3 regions of the Pseudomonas sp. TE21435 genome follow, and region 1 is predicted to be linked to each of the others. Evidence: riboswitches for the same ligand, from Rfam matches in the RefSeq annotation. Region 1 holds a riboswitch; each other region holds the start of a gene.
The links. Region 1 has a riboswitch for cobalamin ahead of cobW (cobalamin biosynthesis protein CobW). Riboswitches for the same ligand answer to the same signal wherever they lie in the genome.
Positions count from the first base shown of each region.

Region 2: another riboswitch for cobalamin. It lies ahead of ACZ9C1_RS03705 (ABC transporter substrate-binding protein); the one in region 1 lies ahead of cobW (cobalamin biosynthesis protein CobW).
Region 3: another riboswitch for cobalamin. It lies ahead of ACZ9C1_RS08730 (TonB-dependent receptor); the one in region 1 lies ahead of cobW (cobalamin biosynthesis protein CobW).

Region 1 is NZ_JBWBQZ010000001.1:1,650,791-1,656,456, reverse strand. Features, by position in the region: gene ACZ9C1_RS07445 (DUF1272 domain-containing protein) at 1-137, opposite strand, end outside; gene cobM (precorrin-4 C(11)-methyltransferase) at 202-954, opposite strand; gene ACZ9C1_RS07435 (cobalamin biosynthesis protein) at 983-1,393, opposite strand; gene ACZ9C1_RS07430 (CbtA family protein) at 1,393-2,082, opposite strand; gene ACZ9C1_RS07425 (CbtB domain-containing protein) at 2,093-2,278, opposite strand; cobalamin riboswitch at 2,379-2,601, opposite strand; cobalamin riboswitch at 2,663-2,859, shown strand; gene cobW (cobalamin biosynthesis protein CobW) at 2,961-4,028, shown strand; gene cobN (cobaltochelatase subunit CobN) at 4,032-5,666, shown strand, end outside.
Region 2 is NZ_JBWBQZ010000001.1:810,648-816,313, reverse strand. Features, by position in the region: gene ACZ9C1_RS03725 (BCCT family transporter) at 1-254, shown strand, start outside; gene ACZ9C1_RS03720 (aromatic ring-hydroxylating oxygenase subunit alpha) at 360-1,481, shown strand; gene ACZ9C1_RS03715 (PDR/VanB family oxidoreductase) at 1,545-2,519, shown strand; gene ACZ9C1_RS03710 (acetyltransferase domain-containing protein) at 2,703-3,854, shown strand; cobalamin riboswitch at 3,882-4,079, shown strand; gene ACZ9C1_RS03705 (ABC transporter substrate-binding protein) at 4,189-5,202, shown strand; gene ACZ9C1_RS03700 (FecCD family ABC transporter permease) at 5,199-5,666, shown strand, end outside.
Region 3 is NZ_JBWBQZ010000001.1:1,956,884-1,962,549, forward strand. Features, by position in the region: gene ACZ9C1_RS08705 (inorganic phosphate transporter) at 1-85, shown strand, start outside; gene ACZ9C1_RS08710 (glutathione S-transferase N-terminal domain-containing protein) at 188-883, opposite strand; gene ACZ9C1_RS08715 (N-acetyltransferase family protein) at 909-1,430, opposite strand; gene ACZ9C1_RS08720 (hypothetical protein) at 1,607-2,029, shown strand; gene ACZ9C1_RS08725 (PaaI family thioesterase) at 2,030-2,527, opposite strand; cobalamin riboswitch at 2,716-2,920, shown strand; gene ACZ9C1_RS08730 (TonB-dependent receptor) at 3,028-5,145, shown strand; gene ACZ9C1_RS08735 (GlxA family transcriptional regulator) at 5,284-5,666, shown strand, end outside.

The sequences.
Region 1 (5,666 bases):
TTCGGGCAGCGGTCATGGAAATGCCGCTCGTTACAGGCACGACAGAAGGTGCACTCGAACGAACAGATCAGCGCATCCGGACTTTCGGGAGGGAGGTCGGTGTCACAGCATTCGCAGTTGGGGCGCAGGTCGAGCATGGGCAGGGTTTCCATCCAGTTGGAAGGCCCAGTGTGCGCCGCCCACGCTCACTCGGCAATCGCTTCACGGGCCGGGGCGGTAGAGATGGGCGTGACCGGCGCGGTACAGGGCCGAGTCGGCGAACGGGGCATCGCCCAGGACATGACCGACGAGGATCAGCGCGGTACGCCGGAAGCCCTTGGCTGCCAGGCGCTCGACGATGTCCGCCAGGGTGCCCTTGACCCAATCCTGGTCTGGCCAGGTGGCACGATGGACCACGGCAATGGGGCAGTCGGCGCCATAGTGGGGCAGCAGTTGCTCGACGATACGCGGCAGGTGGCGTACACCCAGGTGGATGGCCAGGGTGCTGCCATGGCGGGCCAGATCGGCCAGCTGTTCACCGGCGGGCATCGGCGAGTTGTCGCCGTAGCGGGTGAGGATCACCGTCTGCGCCACGTCCGGCAGTGTCAGCTCGCAACCCAGCAGCGCGGCGCTGGCGGCAGTGGCGGTGACTCCGGGGATGATCTGGTAATCGATGCCCGACTCACGCAGGTGGCGGATCTGTTCGCCGATGGCGCCGTACAGGCTAGGGTCGCCGCTGTGCACGCGGGCCACGTCCTGGCCGTTGGCATGGGCCTGGCGCATGGCCTCGATGATCTGCTCCAGGTGCAGCTCGGCGCTGTTGATGACGGTGTGCGCCTGATGCCCCTCGAGCACTGCAGCAGGTACCAGCGAGCCTGCGTAGATGATTACCGGGCACTGTCGGACAAGGCGCTGGCCCTTGACCGTGATCAGCTCGGGATCGCCGGGGCCGGCACCGATGAAATAGACCGTCATGGAGGTTCCTTGCAGGTAAAGAGGCGGATTATCCGCCGATGGCCAGGGCCAGGGTAGCGCCGCCGAGCCTTTGCCTTGGCACATGCAGGCGCGGCGCAACGCCGGTACGGCCGGCCAGGGCCAGGGCTGCGCTTTCGGCGACGCCCCAGCAGCCGGTCTGGGCGTACACCGTTGTCGAGCGCTGACTGAGCAGCGCTTCGAAGGTCGACAAGTGGCTGCTGTCGAAGCAGATGAACGGCAACCCGAGCCGCTCGGCCAGTGCCAGCAGGCCGGGCTCGCGCGCCTTGGGTTCGATGCTGGCGATTGCCTTCAGCGCCGACAGGGGCAGGGCGTGGTTGGTCAGGGTCTGGCGCAGCAGCACCGCGAGCGTCTCGACCGGACAGCCACGGCGGCAACCAAAGCCGGCATACAACGCCGGCTGGGGAGCAAGGTCGCGCATCAGTGCTGGCTGGAGCGGCGGAACAACCAGGCGCTGAGCAGGCCCAGGGCCAACCAGAACGCGGCGTTGGTCAGCCACGAAGCGATCTTGAACTGGGTCTCCAGCGCCTCGGGGGCCAGGCTTTCATGAACCGCTGGCTGTGGCGCGCCGATCAGGTGCGGGATCACCAGCAGGGCGACGCCGAGCACCTTGAACAGCCAGTGCTGGGCGAACACCAGCAACGCCAGGCCGGCGGCGGTGGCGGCGGCGGTGCCGATCCACCAGGTCTGGCGCTGGCCGAGGTCGGCGGCCGCTGTTCCTGGCAGTTCCGGTGGCAGGCCCAGGGTCGGCGCCAGGCAGAACACGGCGAAGCCCGCCAGGCCCCACAGTGCGCCGGTGGCCACGCGGCCCGGGGCGCGGAGGCTGTACAGCGCGGCGAGGATCAGGGCGAAGCCGACGGCGACCACCAGGTTGCCGCCGGTGGTGGACAGGATACGCTGCCAGCCATCTTCGGGTGCCCAGGCCTCGGCGCTGTGCTCATGAGGCGCGGCGGCCTCGCCATGTTCATGATGTTCAGCGGCGGGGGCGGCGGTTTCATAGGTTTCCGCCTGGAGAATCAACGGGGCGACCCAGAAGCTTTGCAGGAGGGTCAGCAGCAGGGCGGCGAGCAGGCCGCTGAAACCCGCGGTACGGGCGATGCGCGTGATCATGCGGGTGTACTCAGTGGCAAGGGAAGGCGGCGCTGTGGCGGGTGTCGTGGGCGGCGTTGTGCACCGCCTCGATGTGCGAGAAACCGGCGAAGTACACCAGGCACAGGCCCAGCAGGCTGGCGCCGACCGCGACGATCAGGCGCTGGCTGAGACTGACGGGGGTGGCGATACTGGGTTTGGCGTGGGTGATGGGCATGACGCGTTCCTCTGCTGCTTTTGTTGTGGCAACGGGCAGGCGCGACGCCCCCGGGCACGGCTGGCCCAGGTGATACGACAGCGCCCGCCCACCGCGGGGTGTTCTGCAAGCATGTCAGGCCGGTCTCCGGGCTGGCGAGGTGGAGCGGGGCTCCATCGATCAAGCGCCACCTTCCCATGCCGCACGATGGGCACAGTGGTCTGGACGCTTCTCTCGCTTACCGTTGCGGGGGCAGCACCGGCCTTGTCGCCCTCTTCAAGGAGGCGCGACGCACCGGTTTCCCGTTTCACCCCCGTTGGGGGCACCTGAACGCAATGCGCTAGCAAATCACGGGGCCGGGCCTGCGTCAATCGCCGCGGCGGTTGACCGCCAGGCAGGCACTGCGTAGCCTTGCCGGTTCGAGGTTCCCGGGCGCTGGCCCGGGCTAAGACGGGAACGCGGTACAAGCCGCGGCTGCCCCCGCAACTGTAGGCACTGAAGGGTTCGGCACAGCCACTGCGCACGCGCGGGAAGGCGCCATCCCACCGGCTTTGATGGCCGGCGGTGCAAGCCAGGAGACCTGCCTCGCAACGTTTTCGACTTTCAACCGGGCGGGGTGATCCGGTGGCGAAACAGCCAGGCCGACACGGGCCGTGGCTGTCGTCCTGCATGCCCGCGCCATTGCTGCCAAGGGCATCGCGACATGAAAACACTGGCCAAGCTCCCCGTCACCATCGTTACCGGCTTCCTCGGCTCGGGCAAGACCACCTTGCTGCGCCATATGCTCGACAACGCCCAGGGCCGCCGCATCGCGGTGATCGTCAACGAGTTCGGCGAGCTGGGCATCGATGGCGAGATCCTCAAGCAATGCAGCATCGGCTGCTCCGAGGAAGAGGCCAATGGCCGCGTCTACGAGTTGGCCAATGGCTGCCTGTGCTGCACCGTGCAGGAGGAGTTCTTCCCGGTGATGCGCGAGCTGGTGGCGCGCCGCGGCGACCTCGACCATATCCTTATCGAAACCAGCGGCCTGGCCTTGCCCAAGCCGCTGGTACAGGCCTTCCAGTGGCCGGAAATCCGCAACGCCTGCACGGTCGACGCGGTGATCACCGTGGTCGACAGCCCGGCCGTGGCCGCCGGTACCTTTGCCGCCTACCCGGACCAGGTCGATGCCCAGCGCAAGCTCGACCCTAATCTCGACCATGAGTCGCCGCTGCACGAACTGTTCGCCGACCAACTGGCCAGCGCCGACCTGGTGGTACTGAACAAGGCCGACCTGATCGATGCCGAGGGCCTGGCCAAGGTCCGTGCCGAAGTGGCCGAGGAACTGCCGCCGGCGGTCAAGGTGATCGAGGCCAGCAGCGGCCGCCTGCCACTGGAGGTGCTGCTGGGCGTGGGCGCCGAGTCCGAGGCGCATATCGACGGCCGCCGCACCCACCACGACAGCCATCACGACGGCGATGACCATGACGACCATGACCACGACGCCTTCGACTCGATCTCCATCGACCTGCCCGAGGCTGACGAAAGCCTGCTGCTCGATGCCTTGACGCAACTGGTTACCGAGTTCGGCATCCTGCGCGCCAAGGGCTTCGCCGCCATTCCCGGCAAGCCGATGCGCCTGCTGATCCAGGGCGTGGGCACCCGCTTCGACAAGCATTTCGACCGTGCATGGCGCAGCGAGGAGCCACGGATCACCCGCCTGGTGCTGATCGGCCAGGACCTGGACGCGACCCAGCTGGAAGCGCGCCTGCGCCAGGCCCTGGGCGCCTGACCCATGCACCTGCTGCGGACCCAGCCCGGCGGCTTTGTGCCGGACGACAGCATCGCCGACCTCGGCCAGACCCCCGCCGAACTGGTGATCCTCTGCAGCGGTGATTCACACCTGGCGCTGCTTGCCGAAACCGCCGAGCAGTTGCCGGCGGATTTCCCCAGCGTGCGCCTGGCCAACCCGATGCAGGTGCAGAACCATGCCTCGGTCGACCTGTATGTCGACCAGGTGCTGCGCCATGCCAAGGTGATCCTGGTGTCGCTGCATGGCGGTGTCGGTTACTGGCGCTATGGTGTCGAACAACTGGTCGAGTTGGCGGCCCGTGGCGTACAGCTGATCCTGGTACCCGGCGACGACCGTCCCGACCCGGAGCTGACCGGACTGGGCACGGTGGGCGGTGAACAGGCCGAGCGCCTCTGGCATTTCCTGCGCCAGGGTGGCAAGGCCAATGCACTGAACCTGTTCAACTGCCTGGCCAGCCAGTGGCTGGGGCGCGCCTACCCCTGGGACGAGCCGCAGCCTTTGCCGCGCACGGTGGTCTACCACCCGGCCAAGGCCAGCGCACGGCTCGAGGACTGGTACGCCGAATGGCATCCGGAGTATCCAGTGGCGCCGCTGCTGTTTTATCGCTCCCACCTGCAGGCAGCCAACACCGCCTTCATCGATGTGTTCTGCCAGCGCCTGCAGGCTTGCGGCTTGAATCCCTTACCGATCGCCGTGGCCAGCCTCAAGGAACGCGCGTGCCTGGACCAGGTCGAGGCCTGGCTCGACGAAGTGCAGGCCGAGGTGGTGATCAACACCACAGGTTTTGCCCTGTCCAGCCCCGAACAGCCCAATCTGCGCCCGCTGCGTCGCGACGTGCCGGTGTTGCAGGCGATCTGCGCCCAGGACAACCAGCCCGGCTGGGAGCAAAGCGAGCAGGGCCTCGGCGCCCGCGACCTGGCGATGCACATCGCCTTGCCCGAGCTGGACGGGCGCATCATCACCCGGCCGGTGAGCTTCAAGGACCTGGCCTGGCGCAGTGAGCGCAGCCAGTCCGACGTGGTCTGCTACCGCGCCCACCCCGAACGCATGGATTTCGTCGCTGAACTGGCGCGGCGCTGGGTGACACTGGCGCGCCTGGACAACCAGGAGAAGCGCGTGGCCCTGGTGCTGGCCAACTACCCGACTCGCGACGGGCGCATCGGCAATGGTGTCGGCCTCGACACCCCAGGCGCGGCGTTGAATATCCTCAAGGCCCTGCAGGCGCAGGGTTACCCGGTAGCCGGCCTGCCCGACAGCGGCACCGAGTTGATCCATCAGTTGCTTGGCGGTGTCACCAACGACCTCGATCACCTTGACCAGCGCCCTTGCGCCCAGAGCCTGGCCCTGGCCGACTACCACAGCGCCTTCGCCGCGTTGCCCGAGGCCAACCAGCGCGCCGTGCTGGAGCGCTGGGGGCCGCCCGAGCAGGACCCGATGTTCCGCAGCGGGCGCATGATGGTCGCCGGCTTGCGCTACGGCCTGACCTTCGTCGGCATCCAGCCGGCGCGGGGCTACCAGGTGGACCACAGCGCCGTGTACCACGACCCGGACCTGGTGCCGCCGCACGGCTACCTGGCGTTCCACTTCTGGTTGCGCAACGGCTACGCCGCCGATGCG
Region 2 (5,666 bases), 840 kb from region 1:
GGTGCGTGGTGCTGACCCTGGTGCCACTGGCCATGCTGTTCGCCAAGGCCTCGCTGTCGACCATGAAGACCGCCGTGGTGCTTACCGCGATCCCGTTCATGCTGATCCTGCTGGTGAAGATCTACGGGTTCTTCAAGTGGCTGGTGGCCGATTACGGCCAGGTGCCGGCCTACCGCATCGAGGAAGAGGCCACCCGCCTGGCGGGTGAGGAACCGCAGCCGCATGCGCCGCGTAGCGCTGCCGTAGTGCACTGAAATACAACCTGGGAGCGGGCTTGCCCGCCCCCGTTCTGGCAAATTTTTTTGCCCAGATTGTTAACCATCAGATACGCGTTAACCAATAAGAACCGAGATAGAGCCATGAACGATTTCAAACGCCTGCCCGCCGACTTCTGCGCCAACCCCGAGGAGGCCTTCACCCTCCCGGCCAAGTTCTACACCCAGGCCGCCGTGTTCGAACACGAGAAGGAAGCGATCTTCGCCCGCAGCTGGATCTGCGTCGGCCACCGCAGCGAAGTCGCCGAGAAGAACGCCTACATCACCCGCCAGGTGATCGGCGAGAGCATCATCGTCGTGCGTGGCCGCGACGACGTGCTGCGGGCCTTCTACAACGTCTGCCCGCACCGTGGCCACCAACTGCTCGAAGGCAGCGGCAAGGCCAAGAATGTGATCACCTGCCCGTATCACGCCTGGACCTTCAAGCTCGACGGCGAGCTGGCCCATGCGCGCAACTGCGAGAACGTGGCCAACTTCGACAAAGGCAATTCCACCCTGGTGCAGCTGCGCGTGGAGGAATACGCCGGTTTCATCTTCATCAACATGGACAACGACGCAGGCTCCGTCGAAGACCAGCTGCCGGGCATGCAGAAGCGCATGCGCGAAGCCTGCGCGGTGATCGACGACCTGCACCTGGCCGCGCGCTTCGTCAGCGACACTCCGGCCAACTGGAAATCCATCGTCGACAACTACCTGGAGTGCTACCACTGCGCCCCGGCCCACCCTGGCTTCTCCGATTCGGTGGACGTCGGCCAGTACAGCCACAGCCTGCACGGCAACTGGACCCTGCAATATGGCCTGGCCAAACCGTCGGAGCAGTCATTCACCTTCGACGAGTCGGTGAAAGACCCGTCCTTCGCCGGCTTCTGGGCCTGGCCGTGCACCATGTTCAACGTACCGCCAGGGGCCAACTTCATGACCGTGATCTACGAGTTCCCGGTCGATGCCGAGACCACCCTGCAGCACTACGACATCTACTTCCTCAACAAGGAGCTCAGCGAAGAGCAGCACAAGCTGATCGACTGGTACCGCGAAGTGTTCCGCCCCGAGGACCTGCGCCTGGTCGAGAGCGTGCAGAAAGGCCTGAAGTCCCGCGGCTACCGTGGCCAGGGCCGGATCATGGTCGACGCCCAGCGCAGCGGCGTCAGCGAGCACGGCATCGCCCACTTCCACAACCTGATCGCGGTCGCCCACCTGGACGACTGAACACACGCCAGCTCCCCGCCCCGCGCCAGGGCCTGGCGCGGGGCTTTGTTGTCGAGGTACGCCATGGCCAAGCAATACGAGATGTTCAAGGTGCGCGTGACCGGTGTGGAACAGGCCACGCCGCAGATCAAGCGCTTCACCCTGGCCCGCGCCGACGGCGCCGCCCTGCCCGCCTTCAGCGGTGGCAGCCACGTGATCGTGCAGATGCAATCCGCCTGCGGCAGCCAGTTCAGCAATGCCTACTCGCTGATGAGCGACCCGCGCCAGTTGCACAGCTACCAGATCGGCGTGCGGCTCGAGGAGCAGTCCAAGGGCGGTTCGGCGTTCATGCACAACCAGGTAGCGGTGGGCAGCGAGCTGACCATCTCCACCCCCAACAACCTGTTCGCCCTGGACGCCGATGCCGGGCGCCATGTGCTGATCGCCGGCGGCATCGGCATTACCCCGTTCCTGGCGCAGTTGCACGAGCTGGAAGGGGGCGCCACCCCCTACGAGCTGCACTACGCCTTCCGCGCCCCGGAACACGGCGCCTTCCAGGGCGACCTGGAACAAGGCCCGCATGCCGGCAACACGCGGTTCTACATCGACAGCCTGGACCGCAAGCTCGACCTCGCCGCGCTGTGCGCGGGCCTGGCCGATGACGCCCACCTCTATGTGTGCGGGCCCAAGCCGCTGATCGACGCGGTGATCGCCACCGCCGCCGCCGCTGGCATCGCCGAATCGCGGGTGCACTGGGAACAGTTCGCCGCCGCCGCGCCGGCCACAGGTGCGGCCTTCACGGTGGTGCTGGCCCGTTCAGGCACCGAGCTGGCAGTCGAGGCAGGCATGACCATCCTGCAGGCCATCGAGAAGTCCAAGGCCGCGAAGGTCGAGTGCCTGTGCCGCGAAGGCGTGTGCGGCACCTGCGAGACGGCGATCCTCGAAGGCGAGGCCGAGCATTTCGACCAATACCTCAGCGACGAGGAAAAGGCCGCGCAGCAGAGCATGATGCTGTGCGTGTCGCGGGCGCGCTCGGCGCGGTTGGTGCTGGATCTCTGAAGCCAGATCGCGTCCCAACGGGGCGAACGATACCATCGCGGCGCAGGCCCGCTCCAGGAATAGCGCATGAGCTGGAGCGAGCGTGCCGCGATGGCGTCAGGCGCCTCGATGTAAATGCAGGCCAGTGGATTGAAAAATTGTTATGAGATAACATTTTACTTCCACTGTTTGCGACTTTTTTCAATGGCCAGCCCCCAACTCCCCCAACGCCTGCAAAGCATCGACGCCCTGCGTGGCCTGGTGATCCTGTTCATGCTGCTGGATCACGTGCGCGAAACGTTCTTCCTGCACCGCCAGGTCAGCGACCCGATGACCATCGACGCCACCGAACCCAGCCTGTTCGCCAGCCGCACCCTGGCGCACCTCTGCGCGCCGGTGTTCGTGCTGCTTACCGGGCTATCGGCCTGGTTGTATGGCGAAAAGCACCAGGGCCGTGGCGATGTCTCGGTGTTCCTGTTCAAGCGCGGTCTGTTCCTGGTGGTGCTGGAATTCACCCTGGTCAACTTCGCCTGGACCTTCCAGTTGCCTCCGAGCGTGATCTACCTGCAGGTGATCTGGGCCATCGGCCTGAGCATGCTCGCCCTGTCACTGCTGGTGTGGCTGCCGCGCCCGGCGCTGCTCGCCCTCGGCGCGCTGATCGTCGCCGGTCACAACCTGCTCGATGGCCTGCACTTCAGGCCGGAATCGGCGCTGCATGTGCCATGGGCGATCCTGCATGAGCGCAGTTGGCTGGAGGTAGGCGAACATCTGCGCCTGCGCACGTCCTACCCGCTGTTGCCGTGGATCGGCGTGATCGCCCTGGGTTATGGGCTCGGGCCGTGGTTTGCCCGGGGCAGCGACGCCGGCAAGCGCCAGCAGCGTCTGCTATGGGCCGGCGCGGGCCTGCTGCTTGGGTTCGTCGCGCTGCGCCTGCTCAATGGCTACGGCGAAGCCCCCTGGAGCCTCTACGCCCGCGTCGGGCAGACGCTGATGAGCTTCTTCAATATCACCAAATACCCACCGTCGCTGCTGTTCCTGGCCCTGACCCTTGGCGTCGGCCTGCTCCTGCTGCGCGGCTTCGAGCGTGCCGGCGACGCCCGCTGGATCGGCCCGCTTGCGGTGTTTGGCGCAGCGCCGATGTTCTTCTACCTGCTGCACCTGTATGCGCTCAAGCTGCTGTACGTGGCCTGCGTGGCACTGTTTGGCCTGAACCAGGGCCGCTATTTCGGTTTCGATGGCATCGGGGCGGTATGGCTGACCGCCGTGCTGCTGCCACTTGTCCTGTACCTGCCGGTGCGCTGGTTCGCCCGGCTGAAAGCGCGACGGCGCGATATCGCCTGGCTCAAGTACCTGTAAAAGCGTTTTCACCCGACAGCCCGATGGTCTACCATGCCGCCCGCCGGTTTCCACACGGAATCAAAAGGGAATCCCGGGCTCGCCACTGGCGATCCAAAGGGAACTGCCCCCGCAACTGTAGGTGCCGAGCCTGCGCCATCGATGCCACTGGGTCTGCCGACCCGGGAAGGCTGGCGCCGGCCTGGACGCACCAGTCAGGAGACCTGCCGGCACGCATTCACCAACCGGCGGGGTGTCCGGGATGGTCATCCGCCCTGGCCGCGTGCTTGCGCAGGCTGCCGGGCGATGCCTGTCCGTGGGCCATTCCGTGCACCACCCAGGAGATCGCCCCACCATGCCGCACCGCCTCGCCGCCCTCCTCGCCGGCCTGTCCCTGTCGGGCCTGGCCCACGCCAGCGCCACCCAGTACCCGCTGACCGTCGACAACTGCGGCATGCCGCAGACCTTCACCCAGGCCCCGCAACGGGCGGTGACCGTCGGCCAGGCCGGCACCGAGCTGCTCTATGCCCTGGGCCTCGGTGAGCGGCTGGCGGGCACCTCGCTGTGGTTCAACAACGTGCTGCCGGAATTCAAGACGCAGAACGACAAGGTCCCGCGTCTGGCCGACAACGAACCGAGCTTCGAGGCGGTGGTCGGCAAACGTCCGCAACTGGTAACGGCGCAGTTCGAGTGGATGATCGGCGCCCAGGGCGCGGTCGGCACCCGCGAGCAGTTCCAGGAGCTGGGCATCCCCACCTACCTGCTGCCCTCGGACTGCGAGGGCAAGGACAACCTGGTGGGCGCCGACGGCACCCGCCTGCAGCCGTTCAAGGTGCAGAGCATCTACAAGAGCGTCAGCCAGCTGGCCGAGATCTTCGACGTGCAGGAACGTGGCGCGCGCCTGAATGCCGAGCTCCAGGGCCAGCTGGAACAGGCCAGGCAGCGCCTGGCCGGCCAGGACCTGGCGCACACCAGCGCGCTGTTCTGGTTTTCCAGCGCCGACCTCAAGACCGACCCCTATGTCGCCGGCCGCCAGGGCGTGGCCGACTACATGCTGCAGACCCTCGGCGTGCGCAACGTGGTCGAATCCAGCGAAGAATGGCCTACCGTGGGCTGGGAGACCCTGGCCAGGGCCAACCCCACCTGGCTGATCGTCGCGCGCATGGACCGCCGTCGCTACCCGGCCGACGACTACCAGAAAAAACTCGACTTCCTGCGCAGCGACCCGGTCACGCGCAATATGGACGCGGTCAAGCACGGCCGCATCATCGTCCTCGATGCCGACGCCATGCAGGCCGGCATCCGCCTGTTCCGCGGCCTGGACGTGCTGTCCAGCGCCTTCGCCAGCGGTAAAGCACCCCAGTCATGAACCGCCTGCTGCCCATCAGCCTCTTTGCCTTGCTCGCCCTGTGCCTGGCCATGCTTGCCGGGATTGCCATCGGCGAGACCCGAGTCGGCGCCGAGGCGATCTGGCAGGTGCTGGCCAACCAGCTGTGGCAGGCCGGCCATGCCGTCGACCCGATCGACGCCGGCATCGTCTGGAACTACCGCCTGCCGCGCACCCTGGTCGCCGCCGCTTGTGGCGCGGGGCTGGCGACCTGCGGGGTGATCCTCCAGGCGCTGCTGCGCAACCCGCTGGCCGAACCGTATCTGCTGGGCCTGTCGGCCGGTGCCTCGACCGGTGCGGTGGCGGTGGGGTTGTTCGGCCTGGGCGGCGCGGTGCTGTCGCTGTCGGCAGGCGCCTTCATCGGCGCGCTGGCGGCATTCGCCCTGGTGCTGCTGCTGTCGCGCGCCAGTGGCAGCCGCCATGACAACGCCCAGGTGATCCTCGCC
Region 3 (5,666 bases), 310 kb from region 1:
CCTGCTGATGGCCTGGGTGCTGACATTGCCGGCGGCGATGGTGCTGGCGGGGTGTCTGTACTGGCTACTCAACCAGCTCTTCTGATCCTGTAGGAGCGGCTTCAGCCGCGATCACCCGCAAAGCGGGTGCCAGACTCCGCGTTGCCTGCATCGCGGCTAAAGCCGCTCCTACAGAGGTGAGGCGCGATCAAGCGGGAATTTTCAGGCCACGCTGCACGGCCGGGCGCTCGAGGAACCGCGCCAGCACCCGCTGCACGTCCTTGAACCTGTCGAACTCCACCAACTCCCGCGCGTTGTAGCGCTCCACCAGGTTGCGCACCCAGGGGAAGATGGCGATATCGGCGATGCTGTATGCATCGACCATCCACTCCCGCCCTTGCAGGTGGCGGTCGAGCACCGCCAGCAGGCGCTTGGACTCATTGACGTAGCGGTCTCGCGGACGCTTGTCCTCGTACTCCTTGCCCGCGAAGAAATGGAAGAACCCCACCTGGCCGAACATCGGCCCGATGCCGCCCATCTGGAACATCAGCCACTGCAGGGTCTGGTAGCGCTGGGCCGGGTCCTGGCTCAGCAACTGGCCGCTCTTCTCGGCCAGGTACTGCAGGATCGCCCCCGACTCGAACAAGGGCAACGGTTGGCCCCCCGGCCCATCGGGGTCAAGAATCGCCGGGATCTTGTTGTTGGCGCTCAGGGAGATGAACGCGGGGCTCAACTGATCCTCGGTTTCGAAGCTGACCTTGTGCACCTCGTAGGGCAGGCCGATTTCCTCGAGCATGATCGAGACCTTGACCCCGTTGGGCGTGGCCAGCGAGTACAGTTGCAGACGCTCGGGGTGTCGCGCCGGCCATTTGCCGGTGATGGGGAATGCGGAAAGTTCGGTCATGGGGGTGCCTTCGCGTTGGGAGCCTTCAATCTAGATGATCTTCGGCCATCCTGACCATCACCCAGTCGCGGTGCCGCTCGTCGCCGCAAGGGAAGATCGCCTCGCCCACCTTGCGAAAGCCGTTGCGCTGATAGAAACCGATCGCCCGAGCGTTCAGCTCATTGACTGTCAGACGCGCCTGGCCATCGACCTGGGCCAGGGTGGTGGCGAGCAACAATTGCGCGGCGCCGGTGCCATGGGCGCAGGGTAGTACATAGCAACGGGAGATTTCCGCCAGTTGATCGGCCTCGGCAATACCCAGCTTGCCGGGCGCCAGGTCGAGCATGCTGTAGCCCAGCACCTGGCCATCCCGTTCGACCACCAGCAACCGCTTGTGCGGGTGCTCCAGGTGCGCCTGGAAATGTTCGGGCTGGAGATGGTAGGCGATGTAGTGTTGCTGGGCGCTGACCGCGCTATCGGGCGGGCTGGCCAGGGCGAAGGTCGCCTGGCCGACAAGGCTCAGGGCCACGCAGTCTTCGTCACGGGCCGGGCGAATCTGGTAGGGCATGGCAACATCCTGTCGGGCAGCCGGGTCACGTTTGACAATGCCAGCCTTACCCTCCCCTGTCCATCAGCCTCAAAAGTGAAACCGCTTGGCCCTGAACTGGCATTTTTGCCAGTAGACACTCCTGCGCTGGAATTCCATCTTCAGTTGTCACTCTCGCACCCTATTGGAGTATGAACATGACCACCGAAGCAGCTCAGGAAATCGGCATCACAATCTATGGCCAGAACAGCACCTCGGCCAACGCTCTGAAAGTGTATCGACAAGATTGGTTCGATGAAGGATTTGGTTTTGCTATCGAAGCAGTCAGCGACGTAAAACCAGACCAAGCGCAACTTTGGCTGAAGCTGACCGGCTACTGGTGCCCCCAACCTGGCGACTATCTTCTCAGTAATGAAGATCAGGATGAAAAGCCTCACATCCTCATCGAGTTTGGCTACTTCGGCCATACGATCAAGGCAATCGAGGCCGGAACATTCGAACTTCATACGATTGACTATGAAAAACGTTCGTTGACCGGCCGGTTCGAGTTCCCCGTAGAACTGGATAATGCTGGTTTCGACATCGAAAGCTGGGACTTCGATGTCGCAGCCCATACCTGATCAACCTTGCTGGTGCGCCTGGCGCTTGAGCTTCTCGGTGTCGACCCGCACAAATACCGAATCGGCGGTGACCGTCAGTACATCCCTGGCCCAGACCTCGCAGATCACCCGGGTCTTGCGCCCCAGCTCACCCTCGACCCGGGCCTTGAGCAGCAGTTCGACGCCCATGGGCGTGGGCTTGAGGTAGGTCAGGCCAAGCTGGCCGGTGACGCAGTCGATACGCGGCAGGCTGCCAGGTTCGCGGCCTTCGGCACGGTAGTGACAGGCCATGGCGGTCCAGTTGGAGTGGCAGTCGACCAGCATGGCCAGCAGGCCACCGTAGACCAGGCCGGGCCAGCCGGTGAAGGTCGGGTCGGGGGTATGCCGGCACCACAGGTGGATGCCGTCGGCGTCCCAGTGGCTCTGCACATGCAGGCCGCTGGGGTGGGAACAGCCGCAGCCGTAGCAGATGCCTTCGGGGGCGGCGAGTTGTTGCAGGGACAGGGCTTGCTCGGTCATACGCGTCCTTGGCTTGTTGGTGTTGGATAAGGAGGCTGGCTACCGATGGTAGCGCCCTGCGCGGCCTGCGCCAATGCACGAGGCCTGCCCGCAGACAACGCTGGCCTGACGGTAACCGCTCTGAACCGCGATTCAGCCACACTCAGCCCACCCATCCAGACGATTGACTCCCTGCCCGTTCGGTGGTCAGATGCGCGCCAGTTTCAGGTGCCCTGCGCCGCCGCGCGCAAGGTGAAACGGGAAGCCGGTGAGTCGATACCACGACAAGTCCGGCGCTGCCCCCGCAACGGTAAGCGAGCGAACCCTTCGACAGACCACTGTGCACACGCATGGGAAGGTGAAGGTTTCATGCCCCTCGCAAGCCCGGAGACCGGCCTGAGGCTTCACTTGGCAACCCGCGGTGGGCGGGCGCAGGCCGGTATTCGCGTGCGCGCCTGCGCGCGCTTCGCCGTTGCGTGTTTTCCACCGGGATCCATTCTTTCCTGCAGCAGTGGAACGACATGTCCCGTATCAACAAGCTTCACACCCTGGCGGCCTGCCTGGCCGTGTCCCTGCCGGCGCTGGCCGACGAGCAGCCCAGCCCTGCGCTCACCCTGCCCTCCACGGCGATCACCGACAGCCGCGACCCGCAGACCGTCGACCTGGCCACCCCCACCCAGGCCGGTTCACGCCTGAACCTCAGTGCCCTGGAAACCCCGGCGAGCACCAGCAGCATCACCGCCGCGCAGATTCAGCAGCGCAACAACACCACGGTGCAGGATGCCGTGACCCGCTCGCCGGGCATCACCTTCATCGGTACCCCTGGCGATGGCGGCACCGGCTTGTCGGCGCGCGGTTTCACGGGCCAGAGTTCGGTGATGACCCTGTTCGACGGGTCGCGCCTGTACGCCGGTGCCGGCACCCTCACCTACCCGGTCGATCCCTGGATGGTCGAGCGTATCGATGTGATCCGTGGGCCTGCCTCGGTGCTGTATGGCGAAGGCGCCACCGGGGCAACGGTCAACGTGATTCCGAAAAAGCCCTTCAGCGGTGATATCCGCAACCACCTGCGCCTGGGCTATGGCTCCTGGGACCGCCAGCAACTGGGGCTGGACAGCGGCGGCAGCCTGAGCGAGCGCCTGAGCTACCGCGCCACCCTGAACCAGCAGGCGGGCAACGGCTGGGTCGACCGCACCGATTCGCGCAGCCTGGCGTTTTCCGGCGCGCTGCGCTTCGATGCCAGTGACGACCTGAGTTTCACCTTGTCCCACGAACGCGGCGACGCGCAACCTGCCAACTACTACGGCACGTCGCTGATCGACGGCCATCTGCGCAGCAGCGTGCGCAACAAGAACTACAACGTCAGCAATGACGAACAGCGCTACCACGATGAGTGGACACGGCTGACCAGCGACTGGAACATCAGCGACAGCATCAGCGCCAGCAACCAGCTGTACTACATCAAGAGCCGTCGCCACTGGCGCAATGCCGAGGAATACGCCTGGGATGCCGGTGTGATCCAGCGCGGCAGTTTCCTGGAGATCAAGCACAACCAGGAGCAGATCGGCGACCGCCAGAGCTTCACCTTCGATCACTCGCTGTTCGGCCTGGCCAGCAAGACCGTGGTGGGCGCCGAGTACAACAAGATCCGCTTCAACATTGACAGCAACTCGCCCTACGAAGATGGCTACACCGACTCGCTCGACCCTTGGCGGCCGGCACCCGGCGGGTTCCACAGTGCCGATCCGACGCGCCCGCAGACGCTGTCGAAAACCAGCACCTTCTCGCTGTTCGCCGAAAACCGCACGCAACTGACCGAGCGCCTGTCGCTGGTCACCGGCATACGCCGCGACCAGAACCACATCGACCGCAACGACCTGGTGAAGGACACTCGCGAAGACCAGAGCCTGCGTGGCGGCAACTGGCGCGCCGGCCTGGTGTACGCGCTGACTGACGATCTGTCGGTGTACGGCCAGTACTCCACCAGCGAGGATGGTGTCGGTGACCTGCTGACCCTGCGCCCGGAGCAACGCCTTGAACTGACCGAAGCCAAGCAGACCGAATTCGGCCTCAAGCAACGGTTCTGGGACGGACGCGGCGAATGGACGTTGGCGGCCTACCACATCGTCAAGAAGAAGCTGCCGGTGTACGACGTGGTCTCCAAGCGCAGCCAGCAGGCAGGCCAACAGACCTCCGATGGCCTGGAGGCAAGCCTGGAGCTGGCTCTGGGCAATCAATGGCAACTGTCGGGCAACGCAGCCTTGGTGCGCGCCAAGTACGATGATTTCACTCAACTCAGCCGAGGCGTTTCCTACGACCGGTCTGGCAACCACCCGCAGGACGTCCCACGTCGAACCGCCAACCTGTGGCTGAGCAAAGGCTTCGGGCAAAGCGTCGACACCGGTATTGGCCTGCGCTACGTAGACGCCCGCTATACCAGCGCCGCCAATGACCAACGCGTGCCGGGCTACACCGTGGTCGATGCCAACATCGGCTGGCAGGTGCTGCCCGACGTGCGCCTGGGCCTGCAGGTGAACAACCTGTTCGATCGCGAGTACGCCCAGTCGAGCTACAGCGGCGAACAGTGGCTGCTGGGCGCGCCGCGCTCGTATTTCGCCACGGTGGACTACAGCTTCTAGATCGGCCAGGTAACAGCGTGAGAGCGGGCTTGCCCCGCTCCCACAAGAGCCCAGGTCTGACGGCCATCGCGTCGTGCTTGAACATCATCGCGCCAACTGCTCGACTAGGGCCTACGCCCCGTCCACAAGCAGCGCGCCATGACCGACATCCCGCAGATTCCCGCAGCGCCCGTGCACGCGCTTGACCAGCCGCGCACCTTGCTGTTCCTCGCCTACCCGCAGATGGGCCTGCTCGACCTCAGCGGCGCGCAGACGGTGTTCTGGGCCGCGACCAAGGCCCGTGCTGCGCGCGGCCTACCCGGCTACCGGGTGGTCACCGCCAGCCTCGAAGGGGGCCTGGTCCCCACCGCTGAAGGCCTGGCCGTCGCCACCGAGCCACTGGCGCCCTGGCTGCACGAGCCCTTCGACACGCTGGTCGTGCCCGGAGCCCCGGAGATCGTCCGCACCCTCCCTGATCACGCCGAACTGGTCGCTTGGCTGGCCAAGGCCGCCCAACGCGCCCGACGTACCGCTTCGGTATG